2 regions of the Priestia sp. 3CA3 genome follow, and region 1 is predicted to be linked to the other one. Evidence: riboswitches for the same ligand, from Rfam matches in the RefSeq annotation. Region 1 holds a riboswitch; the other holds the start of a gene.
The links. A riboswitch is a leader RNA that binds a small molecule or an ion and turns the genes downstream of it on or off. The one in region 1 is predicted to bind preQ1.

Region 1 (9,677 bases):
CATAGTCTAATTCTTTGAATAGCTGCGTACGCTCTTTTTTCGTTAAATCTCTCCATTGCCCAACAGGCAAGTTGTTTAAGTGAATATTCATAATACGCGTACGCTGAAGTCGGTATACTTCATATCCGAGCACTTCACACATACGGCGAATTTGACGATTTAAGCCCTGTGTTAAAATAATTTGAAACTCGTACTTAGACAGCTGTGTCACTTTACAAGGAAGCGTTTTTGTACCTAAAATTTTTACTCCCTCAGACATGTTTTTGATAAACTCGGGTGTAATCGGCTTATCTACTGCAACAATATATTCTTTTTCATGCTTGTTTTCTGCACGTAAAATTTCGTTAATAATATCGCCGTCATTTGTAAGTAAAATTAAGCCGTCTGAATCCTTATCTAGTCGTCCGACATGATGAATACGCAAAGGGTGATTGACTAAGTCAATGATGTTTCCCTTTACTTTTTTCTCACTCGTACTTGTAATGCCGACTGGTTTATTAAGTGCAATATATACATTATTTCGAGCAATCCGAAGCTGTTGGCCACTTACTCGAATATCATCGCCAGGCTTAACTTGATCTCCGATTTTTGCAACCTTTCCATTAACGGTTACTCTTCCTTCACTAATTAACTTATCTGCCCCGCGTCTTGACGCTTTGCCAGATTCGCTAATAAATTTATTCAGTCTCAGGTGAATCACAACCTTACATTTAAAAATTTTAAAATTTGTCTCTTCTATTAGAAACCGATATGTGTCAATTTCTATACCGTCCCTATCGTAACATGCTATACGCTTCTCGTCTTCTTTTAATTTCATTACTTGACTATATTTTTTTAACAGCAATAGAAGTATAGATCCAAAATACTTTGTAATCTTATTCTTAACATTTTAAGCAATGCTTACACCTGTCAAACTAACGTCAATCTCCACTTCTATGCAAGACCTAAACGTCTAGATTGACTGATCAGTATAGAGTTGCTACCATTATACTGACCGATCAACTAGTAATTATATCAGGGAGCTGTTTTCATGGAACCAACCAATTCAAAAGAAAAAATTTTAAGCGCAGCTGCTAAACTTTTTCGCAAAAAAGGCTATCACGCCACCAGTCTAAGTCAAATTACAAAAGAAAGCAGCGCTCCGAGAGGATCTATTTATTATTATTTTCCGGATGGAAAACAACAGTTAGCAAAAGAAGCTATTCAAAAAACGGGAGAAAGAGTCAAAGCTTATATCGAAAAATCCCTCGCTTCTCATGAAGATGCCGCGTCAGCTATTCAATATCATATAAAACTGATGGCTGATCGAATGTTTGAACAAGTGGAAAATGAAGCGGATATCTCTCTCGCTGCTATGTCGAGTGAAGTATGGTCATCAAACGAAACGCTTCGCATGGCCTGTGAAGCCGTGTATAACGACTGGGAGCAAGTTTATGCAAATAAGTTAGTTTGTTCAGGCTATGAGCAAGAGGAAGCAAGACAGCTAGGTTCAGCTATACAATCTTGGATTGAAGGGGCTTATACTCTTTCATTAACTAAAAATAGTACAGTCCCTATGCAAATTGCAGCTGACCAAATTGGTAAGCTGTTTGCAAACAAAAATTAATTTAGTAAAAGGAGGTCACTTATGACACAAACAGAAGAAAAAATGAGTACACAAAGTAAGCTTATCCTTTTCATTTTGATTCTAGGAAATTTTTTATGCTTAATTAGTGAAACCGTAATGAACGTGGCCTTACCAAGTATCATTTCAGATTTTCACGTTAGAACGAGCTCAGCTCAGTGGTTAACTACCGGATATATGCTTGTAATCGGCATCTCTGTTCCGGTGTCTGCTTTTTTAATTCAACGATTCACATTAAGACAGCTGTTTGTGACGGCTATGAGCTTTTACTTAATTGGGTCCTTCATTGGATTTATTACTCCATGGTTTTCTCTGCTTTTTGCGGGCCGTATGATTCAAGCATTAGGAACAGGCATTATTTTACCTCTTGTGATGAGCACAATGTTAACACTCGTGCCTGTTAGCAAACGCGGCACCGTAATGGGGATTTTTAGCGTAGCTATTTTATTTGCACCGGCAATAGGACCGGTCCTTTCAGGATTAATTATTCAATATTATTCGTGGCAAATTATATTTCTAGGTCTTTTAATTGCAGCAGCGCTTATTTTCCTATTTGCTCTTTTCAAGCTCAGTAACGTTTCTGAAACATCTAGACCAACAATTCATATGCCATCTGTGATTCTTTCTACAATTGGGTTTGGAGGAGTTGTTTATGGATTTAGCGCAGCTGGTGAAGAGACGGGATGGAGTAATCCTATCGTATGGCTTACGCTCATAATTGGCGTCATAGCTCTTGCTTTATTTGTCAGACAGCAAAGCAAGCTGAATTCTCCTATGATTAATATGAAGCCTTTTAGATCGTCTGTGTTTTCAAGATCGATTTTCTTAATGTTTCTTATTATGATGATTCAGTTTTCAATGATGTTAATTTTGCCGCTATACTTCCAAACGGCTGCGGGACTGTCTCCTTTGCAAACAGGGTTTCTTATGCTTCCAGGCGGCGTAACGCTGGCTCTAACAGCTATGGTGGGAGGACGTTTGTTTGACAAAATCGGATTTAAACCGCTGCTTTTAACGGGCTTAGTCCTTTTAACAATTATCTTAAGTTTGTTCACTACTATTTCAAGCGGAACAAGCACGACGACTGCAGCCATCTTATACGCAGCCTTTACAATTGGCGTAGGTTTAAGCATCGGTCCCGTGATGACGCTTGCTTTAAATCAAGTGCCAAAACCGCTTCATGCCCACGGTTCAGCTATTTCAAATACGATTAACCAAGTTTCAGGCGCGATTGGACCCGCTTTGTATACAAGTATTATGACCATGGCTTCTCAGCACTTTATTCAACAATCAAACGAAACGAATAAAACGCTGTTACAAATAAAAAGTATGACAAGCGGGGTCCATACCGTCTATTATGTAGCCATCGCTTTCGCCGTCGTTTCGTTCCTGCTCGCTCTTACGTTAAAGAAAAAAGACCAGCAGCTCGAAACGCAATAAATAAGAAACTGATAAGAGCTGCTCATAATTTGAGCAGCTCTTGTTACATGCAGAATTTATATTACAAATGTAAAAGCAATCATAGATACTATTAAAACAAGGATAACAATACTTTTCTTTTTTTCTGTCTTCCATGCTTCAACAGCGCCCACGATACCACCAATAGCTAAAATAAAAGTACCTATAACGTGGAGAGGCAGCAGAGATAATACTCTACCTAAACTCGCCATCACTCCTCCAATCAATATAAATCCTGTTGTTACAATAGATTTTAAAGATATTAAGTCTCGTATCGCTTCTTTTTTTTCAGTTTTACTCAGTTTAAAGTACTCTATTATACTAAAAACAGCGGGTGTTCCCCATAAAATAAAAAAGCTAATCAATCTATCCGTGTCTACACTCACTGTTCATTCACCGCCTTTATCAATCCCTTACGCTCAGTTCCACTATTTAACAAATAGTTATATATTATTCTTGCTTCAAGGATCCTCCAAAAGAAAATTGATGGTAATCATCAAGCTTATTCCAATATCCTATGCACTTTACGTCAGGCTCATCAATAGCTAACGCTTCTTTATTAATTCCTTTATAAGGAAGAAATGCAGTCAACTTTACCTTTTGTTTTGGCTTAATATTTAACTTATTGCCTTCTGCTAACACCTTAAATTTATTTTCAGAATAACCGTTTTTTATTTTTAAAGGATAGGATAAAAAGACATTGTTTTGTTTGATGGTCAAATCGCTCTTGTTTACGAATTCCAATTCATACGAAATCCCTTGCTTCATCTTTTGTTCTTTGATGACGTTAATATGGATCTTTTCTAGTTCTCTTAAAGGAACGTTGTCTTCTTCTTTTGAACACCCGGCAAATAAGATAGCTAACACTAATAAAACAAGAATTCCTAACTTTCTATTCAAAAAATAATCCCCTCTCTCGTAACAAAGATTATTTTACAATTATATCTCAAAAAAGTTATTTAATGGTAAAAATACACAATTAAAAAAGCAAACCTTGTCGGTCTGCTTTTTTAATTGCTACGCATAGGTAATGTGTTGTTGTGCGAAAAACTTTTCGATAAGGAGTTTGCCAACTATATGTATATCGTAACAAAAGAAAAAAGAACGCGCTGTGAGATTTGTCACTTCTTCTTTCAAAATAATCTAATTGAATACTCGCTATTGCGTTACGCAAAAAGAGCAGAACGCAATAGCGACCTGCTCTTTTTACATGCTAGATATGGGTAATTTGTCCATGCGTGAAAAGCTCTTCAATAATAAGGGGTTTATCACTACACTTATAGAATAACAAAGATAAAAAGATGCGGCTGTGAGATTTATCACAGCCGCATCTTTTTATCCAACTAACTTATTAAATTGTACACGTTTATTAATGGCCGCCATAATTGGTGCTCCAACAAGCATAACCACAAACTCACCAACAGCTGTTGTTAACCATGTAAAGAAAAATGGTAAATCAAATGCTAGGTGCAGTTCAAACGCAATAATAAACATCGTAAACGTAAACACAAGTGTATTAATAAGCATACGAGCCCACATATTTTTAATGTAGCGCATAGAAAAAATGGTAATGAGTAATGATAGTACAGATTGTCCTACCCCAAACACCAGATCATAAGCGACCATTGGTGAAAAAAACAAATTCGTCAGAAATACCCCTAGTACAATGCCGTACACGTACTTTTTATTAAATACAATCAAATGATTGAACATTTCTGATATACGAAATTGGATATTGGTGAAGCCAAACGGCTGAATTAACATGCTAACAGCAATATACATAGCTGCTAAAAGACCGTTGACGCAAAGTGTTCTTATATTCATCTTACTATTCTCTCCTTAGTTTTTTAACGTGGGATGGTTACGAACCACGTAAACACTCAAAGAATCATACAGCAAGCTTAAGCTTTCGTCAATCTAGCTGTTTGCAAACTACTGCTGCTTTCATGTCTTCCATATTGACTGCTCTTTTTTCTTACTTTTCTTTAGTATAAAATAGAAGACGTATCCGTATACATAGGTGACATAAAGTAGTTAACCCTTTTGATTTGAAATACGAAAGGATTTGTAGCGATGTTAGATAATACAGATAAGCGCATACTAGAAGAGCTATCAAAAAATGGACGTATGAAGATGAAAGAATTAGGAGAAAAAGTGCATTTAACCGGACAAGCCGCTTCTGCTAGAGTATTAAAGTTAGAAGATGAAGGCATTATCAAAGGCTATACAATTAACATTGATGAACGAAAACTTGGCTACACCGTCCATGCATTTTTAAATATCTATACGCAGAGCATTCATCACCACCCCTACCTTACATTTGTAGAAAGTCAGAAGAAGTACGTCATCAACAACTTTAAAATCAGCGGCGATGGCTGCTACTTACTAGAATGCAAATTTCATTCAAATGAAGAACTAAATGCTTTTTTGACAGAGCTAAATCAGCATGTGAATTACAAACTTTCAATCGTCATTAACAAATAAATTTTTTAAAAAAATAAAGGTATATTAGTTTATGAGAATGGTAATCCTAATAACGTATTCCCCCTATTCCAATAAATTTGAAAATCCTTTGCGCCGTCGCAAAGGATTCTTTTTTTATGTAGGAAACCGCCTTCTATTTTTTGAAAAGTTGAACATCTCTCATAGCGTTGACATAGCGGTCAGAGGTTTATATAATCGGTGACATCGAAGCATAGAAAAGCAGACTCAAGACATTATACACGTATCGTAATTCTTCGTCTTAGAAGTTGATCAGTTTTATAACTAGACAATTTCTAAGACGTTTTTTATTTTATCATTTGTGAAACACTAGTAAAAACAAGATTACACATGAAAATATCCTAATAATCAGGGAGGTCTGCATATTGAAAACAATCTATAAAGACATCATTTTAATTATTGCCGGAGCGCTTTTAGTTGCTGCATCCATTGATTTTTTCGTCATTCCAAATAAATTAGGTGACGGAAGTACGGTTGGTATTGCTCTTGTTTTATATTATTTATTTCATATCCCTACAAGTATCAGCACATTTCTTGTGAACCTTGTATTCATTTCCTTAGCTTATAAATTTCTAACTAAAAAAACGATTCTCTATACGATTCTAGGAGCTGTCATGACGTCCGTTTTCTTAGGTCTGGTCAGCTATATTCCTTTTCACGTTCACGACATGATTTTAGGAATTGTATTCGGGGCTTTACTAATGGGAACAGGACTGGCACTCATTTTTATCGCGGATGGATCTACCGGCGGCACAACTCTTTTAGCTTATTTATTAAACTACACAAAAGGCTACAATATCTCGAAAAGCATGTTCTACATGGACAGCGTCATTATTTTAGCATCGGTTTTTGCTATTGGCGTCAACAATACCCTCTATACTTTTATATTCGTCTATCTTTGTGCTAAAATCGTCGATGTTGTTATCGAAGGTTTCCACAACAAAAAAGCAATGACGATTATGTCTGATCAGTACAAAGACATTGCGCAAGTGATCACCAGTGAATTTGGAAATGCAGCTACCATCTTTTATGGATATGGCTACTACGCCAACAAAGATAAACGCATTATCTACGTTGTTATTAAAAAGAACGAGTTATTAAAAATTAAAAAGAAAATCCAGCAAATTGACCCGAATTCTTTTATTGTCATCCACGAAGTAAAAGAAGTTGTCGGCGGAAAATTTGGATTTATCGGCAATTCGCCTCATGAAACAAAAGCCGCTGCTAAATAAAAAAATCCACCTCTTGGTGGATTTTTTTATGAAAAAACCGTTAAGAAAAACGAAAAGATCCCTGCTAAAAAGTAAACTGACCCTAACGCAATTGCTCCTGTAAAGACCGTAAATACACTTAATCCGATAGCCACCTTCATTTTCATCCACATCCCTTTTTAGATTAGTAGTATAAGTATGTCCAAGAATAGAAGATTTATAACTATGCCACCCTATTTATTTCATATATCGATGCAACAATTGTCTATTCAACGTGTTCTAAAACCACCCCTGACGACATAACGTATAGGAAGGATTTCATATATACATCTTTGTATCACACATATCATATGAAATTAGGTGAGATAAAATGGTGGCTGTCCACTTTTTTGAAAACAGAAAGCTTCTATTAAGCCAGCTGAGGGAAAACATTCCTTCTACGGGTGATGATTTAAAGATTAAAGGACGAAAAGGAACCGTCGTGCTTGTGAATGACATCGATGAAAAAAATGTTCACGTGGAAGTTGCTTTAGAAAAAGTAGTGAAAAAGAACTTAGCGTTAGATAATGCTAAAAAGAAAAGGAGATAAGCGGCTACGCTTATCTCCTTTTTTTTGATTGACATACGATCTCTTGCTTCTGTTTAGAAAAAAAAGAGACTCCTAAAAAAGGAATCTGCCAAAAAGAGCGATATCATCGCCTGAATATTAATACAAGCTATACTTTAACATATAAAAACAAATTTTACAAAAATAAACTATTATTTTACGCATAATTATTTTTTTATTCGAGGTTTTTCAACATGTGAAACTCATTTTGTATAAAGAGTTTTATTTATTTTTCAGGCCAAATTTTTGCATCCGGCTCTAATAACCACTTATGCTCTTCTTCCATAATACGGTCTGTCCATGGATTATTGTCAAGATGGCGAATCATCCAGCAGAAGTACATCGCATAGCCGGGAGCCGTTGCTTGAGGATGATCTAATTCACCTGGAATTGTAATAAAACTATTATCAACTACACGGTATGCATCTTCTCCAACCATTGCACAGCCAAATCCTTGCGGCTTGTCAAAACGATAGTAATATACTTCAGGCTGATCATGATGATGAGGCGGATAGCTCGACCATCTTCCTGGATAAGAAATAACTTCTCCAATAACAAGGTTAGAATAAGGAGCGTTATTATAATCAAAGATTGTCCGAATGACACGCTGAGCGGTACCTTCCCATACTCCTTCACCAGCTGCTGTATTTTGACAGTCTTCAGGCGTATATAATTTTGATGAAAATTCTTTTTCATTATCCGTTTTTTGAACTAGTACTTCACTATTGGCAAGCGCGGTAATTTTAACCTCCACATTTTTCGAAACGTGCAAACACCAAGGCTCTTCTTCAAAAAGAGACTCACGCTGAATTTCTTTGGAATGTCCTTCCCACTCTAGCTTTACCTTTCCTTCTAGTAAAAGAATAGCCGTTTCATTGCTGCTGTCTAGTAAAGTTTCCTCTTTTCCTTGAGACATATTATAAATCCCAATATCCATCAGCATATCTTTGTGCTGACCGGCCATTTCTGTAAGTACGTTGTATCCTTTATTTAATTCACCTGATTTACCTAGCATGTTTAACTTCCTCCTTTATGTAGTAGCACAATCAGAATTTACTAATCACTCATTTTTTCTTCATAGACTTTATACATTCTTTTGAATATGTGACTGTGAAGAGTTTTTATTAACAGCAATACTCTTGATTGTATTCAATTATTTGCAGATGCTGTGGCGTTTCTTCGTAACGGAGCCGTCGATTTCCGGACAATCAATTTCGGCTCAAGAAGTAAATGTTCTTTATGCATCGTTGAGTATTCCATTTCTCTAACCAGCAAATCCACTACGTTTACAGCCATTTCTTTTGTCGGTTGTGCTACCGTCGTCAACATGGGCGTGATGGTAGTAGAAAGAACGGTATTATCAAAGCCAATCACTGATAAGTCATTCGGCACATCAATGTTGAATTCTTTTGCCGCTTGTATGACGCCAATAGCCAGTAAATCGTTACAAGCAAAAATAGCCGTCACTTTCTCCTTCATTAAAAAAATTTGCTTAGCACTTTCATATCCTTTTTGAATACTTGCTTCGGTCGTAATAACGTGCTGAGGTAACACAGTGATTCCATTTTCTTGCATGGCATCTCGAAAAGCATCTAAACGGGCGTGATTACTTTTTGCATTTTCTGTAATAATCGCAATTTTTTTATGATGCAAAGATAGCAAATAATCAGTCGCCAAATAGCTTCCCTTATAGTCATCCACTGTCACTGTATTAACAGATATGTGAGGGATTTCTGAAGCAATAACGCTAATGGGTATATCTTGCTTCAGCATATTTTTTAAAAGATTAGCATTGCGAAAAGCAGATGCTACAATTAAACCGTCGATTCTCTGACGAATTAACAGCGATAGATATTTTTTCTCTTTTTCCGCATCGTTATCGGTATTACACATTACAACATGGAAACCTCGCTCATGACTTCGGTCTTCTATGCTTCTTGCCAAATCGGCAAAAAAAGGGTTGGAGATGTCGGGTACGAGAAGCCCAATCGTTTTAGTAGGCTTTCCTGTTAAAGCAGATGCTACGACGCTTGGATGGTAATTCAACTGCCCCATAACCTCAATTACTTTTTGTCTTGTTCTTTCACTAATGTGACCGGTTTGATTGATAACTTTTGATACGGTGGAAATTGATACACCTGCTTCTTCAGCCACACTATAGATGGTTGGCTTCATTTCATCTCCTCCTTTCCTTTCATAAACATATAAAAGGCGTAAAACCTTTTACAATAGAAATTAAAGACCGCTTTTTTCTTTAATAAAGTTTCTTGCTTTT
Region 2 (9,677 bases), on a different contig from region 1:
GCTATTATTGAAGCGTTTATTATGGAAATCACGTTTGAAATTTTGCGAGAAGCGGGAGTCCGATTGCCTCGAGCAGTAGGTTCAGCTATTTCAATCGTGGGAGCACTCGTTTTAGGAGAAGCCGCCGTACAAGCTGGATTAGTATCGCCTGCAATGGTTATCGTTGTATCCATCACCGCTATTAGTAACTTTGTTTCACCGGTGTATGATATGGCCATTGCAGTAAGGATGCTGCGCTTTATTTTAATGGTTTTAGCAGCTACTTTTGGCTTGTTCGGTATTATCCTCGGGCTAATTTTAATGATTTTACATTTATGCAGCTTAAGGTCATTTGGAGTCCCTTATATGACACCTATGGCTCCCTTTGTGAAGCGTGATCAAAAGGATGTTCTAATTAGACGTTCGATCAAAAAAATGAAAACAAGGCCAAAGCTTATTAACGAGAAGAATATTTCACGTCAAAAGACGCAAAAAAACTAAACTGTGCAAAGGTGGCCGGTTACTATGAAAGCATTTCTGATGTTATGTATCTGTTCATTGCTGTTAAGCGGCTGCTGGAGCAGTCGAGAGTTGAATGAGCTAGCCATTACGGTTGCTGTCGGAATTGATAAAGCAGAAGATGGCATTATTGTTACAGTTCAGCTGATTAACCCTGGTGATATTCAGGCCAAAACCCCTACAAACGGGCCTTCTGTTACCACATTCTCTATTAAGGCTTCGTCTGTAATGGAAGGGTTAAGAAAAATAACGACAAAATCCCCGCGGAAAATTTATCTTTCTCATTTACGAATGCTAGTCATTAGCGAAAGCATGGCGGAAGAGGGTATTGCTGAAGTGCTTGATTTCTTTGCTCGGGATCATGAAGTGCGTACCGATTATTTTGTTGTTGTTGCTAAAAACACGAAAGCATCGAGCGTTCTGAACGTATTAACAACAATTGAAAAAATACCAGCTAACCATATGTTTGCTTCATTAGACGTCTCTCAGCGTATTTGGGCACCCACTAGAGGCGTAAAGTTAAATGAACTGATCAGTAACTTAACGAGCGAAGGAAAGCAGGCGGTGTTATCGGGAGTATTGGTCAAAGGCGACGTGAAAAAGGCAGGAGATATGTCGAGCATTTCCCGGACCAATCTGTCCACCCTGCTCAATTTTAAAGGATTAGGTGTCTTTCAAAATGATAAGCTGATCGGCTGGTTCAATGAAGACGAAAGTAAAGGATATAACTATATTACAGGAAATGTAAAAAGTACGTTAATTGTTATTCCATGCGAAGGAAAAGAAAAACAGCACGATATCATCGGAGTAGAAATGCTTCGAACGAACGTGAAGGTAACGGCTTCTATGAAAAACCATAAGCCTCATATTCACGTGGATTTAAAAGGTGAAGCAAACGTGGCAGATGTAGAGTGTCAAGTAAACTTACAGGACCCAGCTGTAATCAATATGCTCGAACGAAAAACAGCAGCGGACGTAAAAGAAAAAATGAATGACGCAGTGGAAAAAGCTCAAAAAGATTATAAAAGTGATATCTTCGGTTTTGGAGAAACGTTTTACAGACAAGATGTAAAGAGATGGTACAAAATGAAAAGAGACTGGAACAGAATTTACGCAGAAGATTTAACCGTCGATTTAGATGCCAAAGTTCAAATCCGTCGCTTAGGCACGTTAAATAACTCATATATGAAGCAAATGAAGCATTAAGGAGAAAGAAAATGGAGGGATTTATCGCCTTACTCGTACTTCTTGCTTATTTGACTAAAAAAATTATGATTAACTTCCGAAAGGAAAAGTATTACCGTGAAATCGTTGTCTATCTTTGTCTTATAGGTATGGGTTTATTCTTTTGGGGAGCCATTACACTCCGTAAAGAAGTACCTACGCCTCTGTACTTTTTAGAGGAACTCATTAAGCCTCTTACTAAAACCGTTCATCATCTGTTATTTACGTAAGCATGTAGGAGAGAAGGGGTGTATGATGCAAATAAAAGAATTTATTACTCCGAAACAACTTCTTTTTCTCATTTATTTTTTTTGTATCGGAAGCGCTATTTTGGCAGTTCCGGCTACGTTATTAGAAACGAATAGACAAAATGCCTGGGTATGTAGTGTGCTTGCTATTGGCTTTGCCCTTTTAATTGTTGCGGTGCTGTTATGGCTGATGCACCGTTACCCTCAGCAAACGTTCATTGAAATAGCTAAAAAAGCGCTAGGTCCTTACGCCGGAGCGTGTATGTCTCTTATTTACATTTTTTTTATGTTCATTCAATCTACGTTTTCCCTTCGAGATATCAGTACATTTATGACGACGCAAATTGTCCCTGAAACGCTGCCTACGTGGATTCATGCTCTTGTGATTTTAGCGGTTATATACGGAGGATATTTAGGCATTGAAGTGATAGCGAGAACCGCGGAAATCTTTTTACCGTGGATCGTCGTCCCTTTTTTATTGTTAATTTCGTTAAATATTCCTCAGATGAAACTGGATCGTCTTTACCCTTTGTTTGAATTCCGCATGGATGATTTAGTGTTAGGGACCACGTATTTCTTAGGAAATCCGTTTATGGAATTGATTTTTGTGCTAATGATTACGCCTCATATAAAAGATGGAAAAAAGGTAAAAAGAATGATTGTTATCGGCACTGTGGCATCGGGCTTGACGATTACGATTGCAGTTGCGGCTTGTATATTAGCTCTTGGCGCGAATATTGCATCAATGCACAGCTACCCAGTTTATTTATTAGGAAAAATGATTTCGTTAGGTGCAACGATACAGCATGTTGAAGTATTAGTAGCTATTATTTGGATGTTATCTATCTTTTTTAAAGTTGTCATTGTGTTCTATGCTATTCAGTTAAGTATCGCTCAATTATGTAATTTACGGGTGCGGAATTTTTTGAGCTTTCCTTTAGGTCTAATCATTACAGGCGTGGCGTATTACATTATTCCAAATACAGCATACTTCAATTATTTTGAAAAATATTACTGGCCGTTTTATTTATTTGTACTAAGCGTCTGTTTTCCGTTGTTATTTATTGCGCTTTCTTATATAAAGAGAAATAAGGCAGCTAAAGGTGATAGAAGCCAACAAACATAGCATTATTTATACGTATGTGGTATAGTATACGATGACAATTCAAGAAGAAACGCCGTACACGTTTGTATATGTACGGGAGAGGTTCGAAAACTCCCTCTATAAAAAACTAAGATCATCGTTGATGACAAAAGACACGGTTTTAGCGTGTCTTCTTTCACGTGCTTTTCTATCAACACGTCTTTTTGACGTGTATGCTGGCGAGGACGTGTATCTTAGTTGCTTTTTAGGGAGATTGCTGGAAAAGAGCAGTCTCTTTTTTGTGTTATAAAATTAGTCACAAAGGGAACGAACGGTTCAATAAAGTTTCTTCTTCTTTTGATTTCAATCAAAAAGGAGACGAACAATAATGATGAAAAATGAAAAAGCTATTGTTGTATTTAGCGGAGGTCAAGATAGTACAACATGTCTATTTTGGGCTTTGAAAAACTTTAAAGAAGTAGAAACGGTTACTTTCCAATACGGTCAGCGTCATAGTCAAGAGATAGAGGTAGCAAAAGCTATCGCAGCTGATTTAGGTGTGAAGCATACCGTCCTAGATATGTCACTTTTAAATCAATTAGCACCAAATGCCTTAACGCGAGATGATATTGAAATTGAGCAAAAAGAAGGAGAGTTGCCTACAACGTTTGTGGATGGCCGCAATCTGTTATTTTTATCATTTGCTGCCGTACTGGCTAAAAACAGCGGAGGCCGTCATATCGTAACAGGCGTTTGTGAAACTGATTTTTCGGGATATCCAGACTGTCGAGACGTATTTGTGAAATCGTTAAACGTCACGCTTAATTTATCAATGGACTTCGAGTTTGTGATTCATACGCCGCTTATGTGGGTTGATAAAGCAGAAACGTGGGCGTTAGCGGATGAGCTAGGAGCGCTTGAATATGTGCGTGAAAAAACATTAACGTGCTACAACGGTATTGTTGCTGATGGGTGCGGCGAATGTCCCGCATGTCAATTGCGAAAACGCGGGTTAGATCAATACCTGCAAACAAAAGAAGGAGGAGAAAAATAATGCTGCAACAAATGTATCCTCAAGTCTTTCATGACTATGAATATGAATTGAACAAAGATATGCAGTTTGCTGCGGCACATTTTGTTCCTCATACAGAAGCAGGAAAATGCCGTCAAGTCCATGGACATACGTATTTTGTAAATTTAACTGTTGCCGGAGATACATTAGACGAAGCGGGCTTTTTAGTAAACTTTGCGCTATTGAAAAAAATTGTTTCTGGTCAATTTGATCATACATTATTGAACGATCATTCTATCTTTAACGAAGAAAATCCAAATGATTTTCCTACAACTGAAGTTGTTGCTCGTAAAATTTATGAGTTGGTTCAAGAATATCTAGACACACTACCAAATAAGCCTTCTTGCGTACAAGTATTCGTGCGGGAAACGCCGACAAGTTACGTAGTTTACCGCCCAAAGAAGGTGAAAAAACGTGGCTAATACAATTCCAGTACTTGAAATATTCGGCCCAACGATTCAAGGGGAAGGAATGGTTGTAGGACGTAAGACGATGTTTGTTCGTACCGCCGGATGTGATTATTCCTGCAGCTGGTGTGATTCAGCTTTTACATGGGATGGATCAGCTAAAAACGATATTCGTCAGCTAACAGCAGAACAAATTTGGACGGAGCTTAAAGAAATTGGAGGAGAGTGCTTTGATCACGTCACCATTTCTGGAGGAAACCCTGCGCTTATCAAGGCGATTGGTTCACTTGTAGAGCTTTTGCACAGTCATGGGGTAAAAGCAGCTCTTGAAACACAGGGAAGCCGTTATCAGGATTGGTTCCTAAAGATCGATGATTTAACGATTTCTCCTAAGCCTCCAAGTTCATTAATGAAAACAAATTTCTCCGTATTAGACGATATTATAGAGACATTAATAAAGGAAAAACGCATGGCGCACATAAGCATAAAAGTCGTTGTATTTAATGATGAGGACTTTGAGTATGCAGCGTCTGTTCATGAACGTTATCCTGAGGTTCCATTTTTTGTTCAAGTAGGCAACGAGGACTTAACGACAATCGATAATGCGTCGTTAACACAAGAATTGCTTAAAAAGTATGAGTGGTTAATCGACAAGGCAGTGGCAGCTAAAAACATGAACGATGTAAGAGTTCTGCCGCAGGTTCACGCCCTTGTTTGGGGAAATAAACGAGGCGTGTAAGCGCATAGCAAAAAATTTACAAAGAAAAATAAAAACAGATATATACAAAATAAAAAAACGCTGTTAGAATGACAATCGTAGAAAGAGAGGAAATGCAAATGAGCGGTCGAAAAGATGAAGAATTAGAAGGTGTATCACTCCTTGGAAATCAAGGAACAAACTATTTGTTTGAATATGCACCAGAGATTCTAGAAGCATTTGATAACAAACATCCAAATCGTGATTATTTTGTGAAATTTAACTGTCCGGAATTTACGAGCTTATGTCCAAAAACGGGTCAGCCGGATTTCGCAACCATTTATATTAGTTACATTCCAGATGAAAAAATGGTGGAAAGCAAGTCGTTAAAGCTTTATTTGTTCAGCTTCCGTAACCATGGAGATTTCCATGAAGACTGTATGAATATTATTATGAATGACTTAATTAAACTGATGAATCCAAGATATATTGAAGTATGGGGAAAATTCACACCACGCGGCGGGATTTCAATTGATCCATATACAAACTATGGCCGTCCTGGTACGAAGTATGAAGAAATGGCTAATTATCGCCTGATGAATCATGATTTATACCCAGAAACAATTGATAATCGTTAATTCGAACAAACAGGTTGTGTATGCAACCTGTTTTCCATTGCAAAAACAACAGATGAGAAGGTGAAAGAATGTCACAGAGATCAGCATTAGTATTAGGTGCAAGCGGACTTGTTGGTCAAGAACTTTTAAAAATGTTATTAAGCAACAGCTTATATAACCATGTGACAGTGTTTGTTCGAAAAAAGCTACCAATCGAACACACAAAGCTACGTCAGCTTGAAATTGATTTTTCAGAGCTTGATAAGCACGAAGAATGCTTTGCAGTTGATGATGTATATTGCTGTTTAGGCACGACAATGAAAAAAGCAAAAACAAAAGCGAAATTCATTAAAGTTGACTACGAATTTCCTTTAAAAGCGGCTAAATGTGCAGAAAAATATCGCTGCAAAAACTTTTTAACGATTACAGCAATTGGTGCTGATCTTCGTTCGCCATTCTTTTACAGTAAAGTAAAGGGGCAAGTAGAAGAAGATATCGCAAGCTTGTATATCCGTTCTACTCACTTTTTCCGCCCATCGTTATTATTAGGCAAGCGCCAAGAGTTTCGCCTATTTGAAAAGCTTGGGGGATACACGTTAAAGTCGTGTTCATTTTGCCTTGTAGGAAAGTGGAGAAAATATCGTCCAATTAAAGCGTATAACGTAGCCAAATCCATGATGAAAGCTGCACTTGAAGATAAATGTGGTGTTCATGTACATGAAAGCCAAGACATCTATACAGGTGAATGCTATTATTCGTTTACCAACGGCAAACGCGTGTTATCAAAATAAAAAAAGCCTCTTCATAAGAAGAGGCTTTTTTCTATCTTCCGTCAGCATCCGCGTTCCCATCACCATCACCATCGTGATCGTGATTAGAAGCAGATTCACTCCAGCTTGTGTAGGAGTTAGAATCTTCTTCGGCATAATTCATGGGTTCAGCGGATGTTTTTTTATTTGAAGTTTGCTTGCGTTTAAAAACGAACTGCACGATGAAAAAAAGAATGACAATAAGTGCAACGATAAACAATACAGTATCAAACATGCTAGTAATTCCTTTCAGTAAGTAGGTAGTAGTAGCTTGTTCTTATTGTCACACGAAAATAAGACCCTTTCAAGAAAAAATGGGGCCTGGTTTTGTTTCTTTAAGGAAACTTTTTTTATCTTAGCCATATATTATTGTATGAAGAAACATTTTAGAAAAGAGGGAGTACAGTGAAAAAAAGTTCGAAGGATGTTAAGGTTCAACAGTATATTTATCTCATGTATAAGCTGGGAATTATTACAGAAGAACAAAAGAATCAGTTCTTTCAAAACCACTAAAAAAGCAACCGTTTTTGCGTTCCGGTTGCTTTTTCCCTTTACATAGCGGGATTAATAATCGTGTAGTTTTTGTGATTGACAACAGTTCGCTGTTCTAAGTCTAAATCCCGGTAGTTTGTCATGTAAGTCAAATCAACAATCACGGAGTTTTCATTTACTTTTTCGACAATGCCCTGTAAGCCATTTTTAAATTCTATCAAGTTTCCTACCTCTGCTATTTTCATCATTCATCGCTCCTTTGTTTTAAATTAGTTCATTATTAATTTTTTAAATAATTTTAATTTTGAAAATAGTAAAACTAGTTAGCGTTTTCTTTTTTTACAATTTTGCCTTAAAACTGGGAATTAGTAAAGGGTTTTTTGAAAAAATATAAAATAAAATTGAAAAAACAAGTAAAATGTGCTGAGGAATAAAAGGAATTGGTAGCTTTAACGAAAGAGAGAAGCAACACAGTTCCATCTTTGTTCATCTTTCGTTATAATAAACGAGGTATAATCTTGTCATAAATTATAAGAATTAGAAGGTGTAGAAATTGAAAGATACTGGACTCGTGCTCGAAGGAGGCGGTATGAGAGGCCTTTATACAACCGGAGTTTTAGATTACTTTATGGAAAGAAATCTGTACCTTCCGTATGTAATTGGCGTTTCAGCCGGCGCTTGTCATGCCACTTCTTATTTATCTAGACAAATAGGAAGAAGTCGCAAAGCTAATTTAGATTTTTTAGAGGATCCTCGCTACTTGTCGTGGAAAAATTATTTTAAAACAAAAGAGATATTTGGAATGGATTTCGTTTTTGATGAAATTCCTAATCAGCTTCTTCCATTTGACTTTGAGGCATTTGCTGAGCGTACAGAGAAGCTTGTAGTAGGAGCAACGGACTGCGTGACGGGAGAACCCGTTTATTTTGATGAGTATGATCGGGATATTTTGACAGCGGTTCGCGCTTCTAGTTCCCTTCCATTTTTAGCACCTGTCGTTACATATAAAGGAAAAGAGCTGTTAGATGGAGGAATCAGTGATCCGATTCCAATCAAAAAAGCAGTGCAGGATGGATATAGAAAAAATATTGTTGTGCTAACGCGAAACGAAGGATATCGAAAAAAGAAATCAAATATGCTTTGGTTATTGAAGCGCAAATATCGTCATTATGATGGGCTGACTCGTGCGCTTGAGAACCGCTATAAATTGTATAATGAAACATTGTCATATATTGAAGAGCAGGAAAGACAGGGGAATATCTTTGTGATTCGTCCGCAATCCCCTCTTGTAGTAGGGCGAATTGAGAAGAATCGTGAGCGTCTCGACGCTCTTTATAACCAAGGATATAAAGAAGCTGAAGCTCAATTTGCGTCTCTGCAAAATTGGCTGAACAGCTAAAAACGAGGTGGAACTGAATGGATGAACAAACAGTAATCAATATGTTAAATGAGTTAAGTGAAGGAAAAGTAACCGAAATTAAAGTTAAAAAAGAAGACTTTCTTGCTTTTCGCCCTTTTTTAGTAAATCGCCCTGATTTCAAACATTTTCGTGGAATCGCCGGACGCGGAGGCGATTTTACCTATACGTATCTAGAAATTCCTAGGAGTTAAACGAAATGATGGCATTATTTGATTATGCCTTATATAATGGATGTATGAGCCTGTACAGTAGAGAATATACTGTTACAAGTGCTTGTGCGTTTATTTAGTAACGTATAGTAAGAGCGAATAAACGTGTTTAGTTATAGGAGGGATATTATGGATGAGTTTCGAAAAAGTACAGCACCTTTTTATTTTGCAGATCATATATGGAAAGATAAAAATGGAATGACGACTTATGGGATGCTGTTAACGAACCGGCCCGAAGATGACGGGGACTATGACCTCCATTCGTTATTAGAAGAAGCATATGTAGATCATAAAAAAATTCTAATTACTACTGTTTACGACAACAGTGAACAGCAGTTGACCGGATACGTGATACATTTATCAGATGATCAAGACGTTTTTACGTTTATGGATGATACGGGTGCTAAACTAGTGATTGATTTCTATGATGTTGTAGAAATTGAGATCGAAGATTAAAAAGAGCTGAATGTTGATTACAACATTCAGCTCTTTTGTGTAAAAGTAGATGAATTTAAATGTTTATCATAAGAATTATAAGGGAAAAACGAATGAAGAAATTTCTGATTAAACTGAAATAAGGCGGGAAAATATACCTGTATTTTAGAAAAATTACCGTGATTATGACAAAAAATAAGGTACAATGTCATATTTGTGTTCCGAACGTAATTTTGTTCATCAAACTTAAAGAAATGTAATTGAATCGTTCGGTGAAACCCCCATATAGCTATGATAGAGTAATACCATACGAAATTTCAGGAGGTATTACCTATGAAACATAGTTATATGAAATCAATGGTAGTAGCTTGTTTAGCTACTCTTTCATTTATAGGTTTTAATGCAACAGCTACGGCTGCAACTAATTATAAAGTAGTCAAAGGCGATAGTCTTTGGAAGTTAGGT

Region 2: it holds a riboswitch for preQ1, as region 1 does, so the genes downstream of both, queC (7-cyano-7-deazaguanine synthase QueC) here and AC1VNJ_RS21940 (QueT transporter family protein) in region 1, are expected to answer to the same signal.

What each region holds. Positions count from the first base shown of each region.
Region 1 covers NZ_JBXENJ010000009.1:106,692-116,368, forward strand. Annotated here, with positions in the region: gene rluF (23S rRNA pseudouridine(2604) synthase RluF) at 1-700, opposite strand, end outside; gene AC1VNJ_RS21920 (TetR/AcrR family transcriptional regulator) at 1,031-1,606, shown strand; gene AC1VNJ_RS21925 (DHA2 family efflux MFS transporter permease subunit) at 1,628-3,064, shown strand; gene AC1VNJ_RS21930 (hypothetical protein) at 3,121-3,468, opposite strand; gene AC1VNJ_RS21935 (hypothetical protein) at 3,533-3,982, opposite strand; gene AC1VNJ_RS21940 (QueT transporter family protein) at 4,418-4,906, opposite strand; PreQ1 riboswitch class I at 4,916-4,960, opposite strand; gene AC1VNJ_RS21945 (Lrp/AsnC family transcriptional regulator) at 5,156-5,566, shown strand; gene AC1VNJ_RS21950 (YitT family protein) at 5,950-6,816, shown strand; gene AC1VNJ_RS21955 (hypothetical protein) at 7,166-7,384, shown strand; gene AC1VNJ_RS21960 (5-deoxy-glucuronate isomerase) at 7,629-8,417, opposite strand; gene AC1VNJ_RS21965 (LacI family DNA-binding transcriptional regulator) at 8,552-9,577, opposite strand; gene iolE (myo-inosose-2 dehydratase) at 9,638-9,677, opposite strand, start outside.
Region 2 covers NZ_JBXENJ010000005.1:200,224-209,900, forward strand. Annotated here, with positions in the region: gene AC1VNJ_RS15150 (spore germination protein) at 1-480, shown strand, start outside; gene AC1VNJ_RS15155 (Ger(x)C family spore germination protein) at 505-1,704, shown strand; gene AC1VNJ_RS15160 (hypothetical protein) at 1,716-1,952, shown strand; gene AC1VNJ_RS15165 (GerAB/ArcD/ProY family transporter) at 1,975-3,096, shown strand; PreQ1 riboswitch class I at 3,169-3,212, shown strand; gene queC (7-cyano-7-deazaguanine synthase QueC) at 3,443-4,108, shown strand; gene queD (6-carboxytetrahydropterin synthase QueD) at 4,108-4,548, shown strand; gene queE (7-carboxy-7-deazaguanine synthase QueE) at 4,541-5,272, shown strand; gene queF (preQ(1) synthase) at 5,371-5,868, shown strand; gene AC1VNJ_RS15190 (NAD(P)H-binding protein) at 5,937-6,638, shown strand; gene AC1VNJ_RS15195 (hypothetical protein) at 6,670-6,891, opposite strand; gene AC1VNJ_RS15200 (YkvS family protein) at 7,208-7,393, opposite strand; gene AC1VNJ_RS15205 (patatin-like phospholipase family protein) at 7,702-8,547, shown strand; gene AC1VNJ_RS15210 (hypothetical protein) at 8,565-8,759, shown strand; gene AC1VNJ_RS15215 (hypothetical protein) at 8,907-9,233, shown strand; gene AC1VNJ_RS15220 (cell wall hydrolase) at 9,546-9,677, shown strand, end outside.